One region of the Mucilaginibacter litoreus genome, then DNA from elsewhere that is predicted to be linked to it. Evidence: riboswitches for the same ligand, from Rfam matches in the RefSeq annotation. Region 1 holds a riboswitch; the other holds the start of a gene.

The links. A riboswitch is a leader RNA that binds a small molecule or an ion and turns the genes downstream of it on or off. The one in region 1 is predicted to bind cobalamin.
Region 2: linked by a shared signal. The riboswitch ahead of metE (5-methyltetrahydropteroyltriglutamate--homocysteine S-methyltransferase) and the one ahead of ACFQZX_RS10495 (TonB-dependent receptor plug domain-containing protein) in region 1 are both predicted to bind cobalamin.

Annotation. Positions count from the first base shown of each region.
Region 1 is NZ_JBHTHZ010000005.1:538,832-542,258, forward strand. Features, by position in the region: gene ACFQZX_RS10490 (YncE family protein) at 1-248, opposite strand, end outside; gene ACFQZX_RS10495 (TonB-dependent receptor plug domain-containing protein) at 260-2,284, opposite strand; cobalamin riboswitch at 2,380-2,583, opposite strand; gene ACFQZX_RS10500 (SRPBCC family protein) at 2,695-3,427, shown strand, end outside.
Region 2 is NZ_JBHTHZ010000014.1:761,741-765,167, reverse strand. Features, by position in the region: gene ACFQZX_RS19250 (LutB/LldF family L-lactate oxidation iron-sulfur protein) at 1-753, opposite strand, end outside; cobalamin riboswitch at 921-1,110, shown strand; gene metE (5-methyltetrahydropteroyltriglutamate--homocysteine S-methyltransferase) at 1,271-3,427, shown strand, end outside.

The DNA of each region.
Region 1 (3,427 bases):
CCTGTATCGCCCAACCCGCGTGAATTAACTTTGCTGAATATATCATCAATAGCCACCTTTGTTGTATAATCATAGTATGTCAGAGTACTATTATTCTGGTTAAAACTACCCTCGTTTAATATATATACACCTGCCCTTTCGGCCACAGGGTTTACAGGATTGGGCTCCACCCTATCCTTATGACATGATGTAAATGCGACAGTAAGTGCAGCGGCGGTTATAAAACTTCTAAGTTTAAGTTTGTTCATGCTATGATAATTTAAATAGTTACTTGAATAGAAAAACGATACGAGCGCCCCGGCATAGGGTAGCTCCTGATAATTGAATAATATTTATTGAAGATGTTATTTGCTTCGGCAGAAAGACGTACCGGTAATTTATTAAATTGAATGTCGTAAACTGCCGATGCATCACTTACCGAATAACCAGGCAAACGGTATTTTACATCCTCTGAGCCGTTATAATTGCGGTGCGAGGATAAAACCTGGTTATAATAAACACTTAAACGCTTATAATTAATGCCTGCGTTTAAAGCGAGTGTATTTTTAGGTGTATAAGGTATTTGTTCTAAGTAATTGCTGCCAGGAGAGTCGCTAACATCCAAAGCATCCTGATAAGTGTAATTAGCCGCAAAAGATAACGACAGGTTATTAATTCTACGGCTTGCCGCTTTAAAGCCGAAATCTATCCCTTTTATATCAACCTCACCAACATTACTATACGAAAACACTGCCGGGTTTTGGTTTGGCAGCGCGATAATCTTGTTATGCACATTGTTATAATAAGCATCTGCATTAAGACTAATATAATTTACAAAACCGTCGAAGTTTTTACTGTAGGTAGCACCCAGATCATATTGTTTAACAAATTCTGGCTTTATAATACGCTCTGCAAAAGCAAAATAATACAGCTCATCTAAAGTTGGGTACCTGAAAATGTTTTTATAGAACGCCCTGATGGTCAAATTCGCGGCAGCCAATGGCCGGAACGATGCAACAACCGTAGGCGATAATACAGGCTGCTGCTGTAAAGCCGATCCGCGCTTAACACTTTCATGCAAGTAAGTATACAGTAGGTTACCGCTAAACTCCCAGCGATTAAGTTTTATGTTGCTGGCTATAACATTCAGTAATGTAAAACGTGTTGGATAAGCGTAACGCTCTATATCGGCGTTTACTTTGGTAACAGAGGCATCAGCAGCATACGATATCACCCAAAAAGGTTTGATATTGTAAGTAACGGTCGCCGATTGATATGCCTCCTGCTGTTTGTAGTGCTGCAGTATAAAGCCCTGTGTATTGAAATATGGCGAATCGAGATAACGGGTTTTTAATTGAGATAACTTGCTGTTCAATAGTAATTGTAAACTATTTCTCCAGATGTGCTTATAGCTTGCCTGTACAAATACATCATCATTATCCAGATTTTCTCCTGGCGACTGGCTGTAATATACAACCGCGCCAGGCAGTCCGCGCTTTGCATTGTAATAGTTTAAGTGGATATTAAAGGTACTGCTGTCGCTTTTATGCCAGTATAGAGCTGCATCTGTTTGAAAAGATCTTACCTCGCTATGCCTGCGGGTTGCTAATGTATCGCTACCGTCACCTTCCACCTTGTATTTATACCTTCCGTTAGAGTTGATATAATTGGTGCTTAATACTGCATACCAATTGTTATTAATATGCTGCTGCAATTGAATAAAAGGATTGAACAGACCGAAACTACCACTTTTTATGCCAGCAGTTATCCCAGTGGTTTTGCCGGATGGGAGCTTGTTAGTTTTAGTGGTAATATCAAGCACGCTGGCAAAAGCAAATGCCCGTGCATGTTGCAGCAAATCATCCGGCTGGGCGTTATAAAGGGTTATCTTATCAATGTTGCTAAGATTAAGTTTACTTAGGTCTATCTGGCCGGTCTGAGCATCATTAATTTGCAGGCCATCATAAAATACTGCTGTATGATTTGAGGCTAACCCTCTTACAGAAATTGTTTTGATGCCACCAATACCGCCATAATCTTTAATATTTACGCCACTAAAACTTCTTACTGCATCGGCAACATTGAAAGCGCCGTATTTCACAAAATCTGCGCTGGTTATTTGTTGTGCGGGTGTCTGCGATTTTAAAACAGGTATTACATTAGCCTTTACTGATACCTCACGCAAGCTACGGCTGGTATCCGTTTGCGCGGATATCTTTTGAGCGAACAAAGTGATGAAACTCAGCAGTACCCAAAACCTGCAAAGTCTGAAAAAATAGTATTCGCTTGATATGCAACGCCTCATGAGTACTGTTTAACATGACGCGCAATAGCAAAACGGAAATGAGATACCTGTTAAAGTGCAAGATCCGAATGCATGCTTTATTACGCGAAAGCCATGAATTTATAATGCTAAAGGCAGGTATTCTGACTTACTCCCCTCTGCCCTGTCTTCCCATCCCCCGCAGGCAGACAGTGACATATTGAACGGACATTAGTTAACGGAGCTTACAGCTGCGCGACAGTTACGGATTTTCACCGTATTCCCTTTTAATCCTATATATTTTAAAATAATATATAAAAACCTAAAGCGCTGCAAAGGTAATGATACAGATGGTAAACGCAAACAATGATTACATACACGGGTTAAAAATATTACGGATTAAGCAAACCCGGTTTATTTTAAATTGTTATCAAATCAACAAAACATTCAATATGACAACATTAGCAGCAACTAACCGATGGAGAGAAACGTCGGCTGATATAGAAAATGAAAGGGCTTCGCAAAGCGTTAACCTGTCGCAGGCAGAGCGCACCATTTCAATTGCAGGTGGCGTAAAACTGGCGCTTTCCGGCTTTAAAGGATTGTTTAAAAGTCCGTTTGCAAGTATCATAAAGCTTGGAGCCGGTGGATACCTGCTTACCCGTGGCATCACCGGCCATTGCGAGTTATACTCGCGTATGGGTCGCAATACAACAGAGCCGGTCAATGTAAATATCCGTTCATCTTATTTAATTAATAAACCACGCCAGGATGTTTATGATTTTTGGCGCAGACTGGATAACCTGCCGTTATTTATGAAGCATCTTGAAAGTGTGGAAATAATTGATGATGTGCGTTCGCATTGGGTATTGAAACTACCTGTTGGGGCAGCAAAAGTAAGCTGGGATGCAGAAATAGTTAAAGATGAGCCAGGATATAGTATAGGATGGAGCTCTCTTCCCGATTCGCTGATAGACAATGCAGGCAAAGTAACATTTCAGGACAGCCCGGATGGCGATGGTACGCTGGTAGATGTAGTTATCTCCTACCGGCCACCTGCTGGTGGTTTTGGCGGCAGCATAGCCCATGTGCTTAATCCTGTATTTAAAAACATGGTTGATAATGATGTACGTAACTTTAAACAGTACATGGATATAGACGGCGGCAACACTAATTCTGAAAAAA
Region 2 (3,427 bases), on a different contig from region 1:
CAAATCCAGGTCGGTTATGGATGGTATCATTTTTTCAATACCCACTACTGCAATCTGTATTTTAGGAAAACTTGTGGTCAGCCTGGCATTCCCTTCATTTTCGCTGATGGCAATGCTACCAGTATCCGCAATAATAAAATTAGCTCCGGTGATACCCACATCGGCCTTAAGATATTTATCTCGAAGCAGTTCACGTGCTTTTTGCGTCAGTTGTTCGGGCGTAGAATCTGCAGGGCTGCCAAATTTTTCATTAAATAATTTACCAATATCTTCCTTAGAAAGGTGCATGGCAGGCGTTACCATATGATAAGGCTCTTGGCCAAGCAACTGAATGATATATTCCCCTAAATCACTCTCTAACGACTCGACACCATGCTTTTCCAGGTAAGCATTCAGATGGATCTCCTCGGTAGCCATGGATTTTGATTTGATGACTGTTTTAGCGCCGGCCCGCTCTATGATGGCATGTATTTCACGGCAGGCTTCATCAGCATCATTGGCCCAGATAACCCTACCTCCGCGCTTTTGGAAATTAGCTTCAAACTCCGGCAGCAGCTTATCCAGGTTTTCCATCACTTTCCATTTGATCACGTGAGCTTTCTTCTTGGAATTATCAAGATTGATAAAACGCGAACTGCCCCTTTCAAAAGCGGTATCATATTTATCAATATTATAATTGATGATACGACGCTGATCAATGTCGAAGGCCTTTTGCTCAGATTCTTTCAGGAATTCTTCTGACGTGCTGCTCATGTATTGACAAAGTAAATAAGTCCTGTAAAGTTTTGGATGTGTAAAATTAAGCTTAATAAATGTAAAACTGTAATATACAGCTGTGCCATCTACAACAATCCTTATTTATGCAGCTTGCTATCCTTGCTCAAAGTAGTTACTTTTGGCAAAGTTCTTTACATAAATAAAAATCTTAAAGCAGCAGTGGTTTGCGGGTAATACTGCAATTAAAAAGGAACCATGTGTAAATCATGGGCTGTCGCGCAACTGTAAGTAACAATAAAAGGTACGCCGATGTATCCATTGTCCGCAAGGCGGATGAGAAGGATGGCGTTAACCGTTACAAGCCAGGATACTTGCCATAGCTGTAAAAAGACAAATGCTTTCGCGATCTGAAGCTTAGTCAACGGTAACCTCATGCCTGTGCATATTACATGCGCCTGCCTGTGTGTATCGTCCTATTCCATTTTTCCCGAAAGCATACCAGAAACGTAAGGAGCATTAATCATCATTAATGTTTAACCAAAGTTTTATGCGTATGCTCAAAAACAACCTCGGCTACCCGCGTGTGGGCAGCCACCGACAACTCAAAAAAGCCTGCGAACAGTACTGGGCAGGTAAAATCACAACCGGCGATCTTAATAAGGTAGCCCGATCATTAAAAGAGGAACACTGGCAATTACAGCTCCAAGCCGGTATCGACCTTATCCCGTGTAATGATTTCAGTTATTACGACCACGTGCTGGATATGAGCCTTACACTTGGTGCTATTCCGCAACGCTACAGCAAAGTACTGGCTGATGTAAAAGATAACCGCGAGATCGACTTGTATTTTGCTATGGCCCGCGGCTATCAAAAAGATGGGCTCGACATCACCGCTATGGAAATGACCAAATGGTTCGACACCAACTATCATTACATTGTGCCCGAGTTTACAGCTAATCAGCAGTTCAGCATTTTTTCAGAAAAGGTATTTGCCGAGTATGAGCATGCCCGTTCGGTATGCGGTGACAAGGCAAAGCCCGTATTGATAGGGCCCGTTACTTATCTGTTACTTGGCAAGGAAAAAGAACCTGGCTTTCATCGTATCGATCTGATTAAAAAACTGGTGCCAGTGTACGTTGAAATTATTAACCGCCTTAAACTGCAAGGTGCTACCTGGATACAACTGGATGAGCCCTGCCTTGCGCTCGACATGAGCAAAAAAGAAAAAGAAGCTTTGGAATATGCCTACCAGGCGATAAGCAACCGTGTAAGCGGTATAAAGATCATGGTGGCAACTTACTTCGGCGCATTAGCTGATAACGCTCCACTGGCGCTTAATCTTCCTGTTAACGCCCTGCACATAGACTTAGCACGCGCTCCTGAACAATCAGATGAAGTTTTAGCATTGATTCCTGACAGGCTTTCGCTATCATTAGGCGTAGTAGATGGCCGCAATATCTGGAAGAATGATTATGAGCAGTCCATACAATTAGTTAGCAAAGCAGCCCAAGTCATAGGCAGCAACCGTATAATGATTGCACCGTCCTGCTCGTTACTGCATGTTCCATTTGATCTTGACCTGGAAACTGAAATTGACTACGGCGTAAAAAACTGGATGGCTTTTGCCAAACAAAAACTTGCTGAGGTAAGCGACATTTATGAGATTGTAAATGGAGATGCAGCGGCTTTAGCGGCTAATAAACAAGCCAACGCATCGCGCCGCGAATCTAAACTGGTGCATGATAAAGCTATAAAGCAGCTGCAGGAATCTGTTAACGAATCGTGGTATAACCGCTTTAGCCAGTTTCCGGTACGGCAGAAGCTGCAGCATGCAAGGTTTAAGCTTCCCTTGTTTCCAACTACCACTATTGGCTCGTTCCCGCAAACAGATGATATAAGGCAGCTGCGTGCTAAATTTAAGAAAGGTGAAATTACCAGGGCCAACTATGACGCATCAATTGAAGAAGCCACCGTACAGGTGATAAAATGGCAGGAAGAAGCCGGTATTGATGTATTGGTACATGGCGAGTTTGAACGCAACGATATGGTTGAGTACTTCGGTGAACAGCTTAAAGGCTTTCTCTTCACCAAAAACGGATGGGTGCAAAGCTATGGCAGCCGATGTGTTAAGCCACCAGTAATTTACGGCGATGTAAGTCGCCCTGCTGATATGACCGTTAGATGGAGCAGCTTTGCACAGGCACAAACTGCATTGCCTATGAAAGGTATGCTTACCGGGCCGGTAACTATTTTGCAGTGGTCCTTTGTACGCGATGATCAGCCGCGATCTGTTACTGCCAATCAGATAGCATTGGCTATCCGCCAGGAAGTTTCAGCATTAGAACAAGCCGGTATCGGGATCATTCAGATTGATGAACCCGCCATACGCGAAGGCTTACCGTTGCGCAAAGCCAACCACCCACATTACCTGAATTGGGCTGTAAGGGCGTTCCGGCTATCGGCAAGCGGCGTAGAGGACCAAACGCAAATACATACACACATGTGCTATAGCGAGTTTAACGGTATTATCAAGCACATTGCCGCTATGGATGCCGATGTAATAACCATAGAGACATCCCGCTCGCAAATGGAATTACTTGAAGCCTTCGCCGATTTTGAATATCCTAATGAAATTGGCCCTGGTGTATATGATATCCACTCACCAAGGGTACCCTCGGTTACTGAAATGGCCGGCTTACTTGCAAAAGCG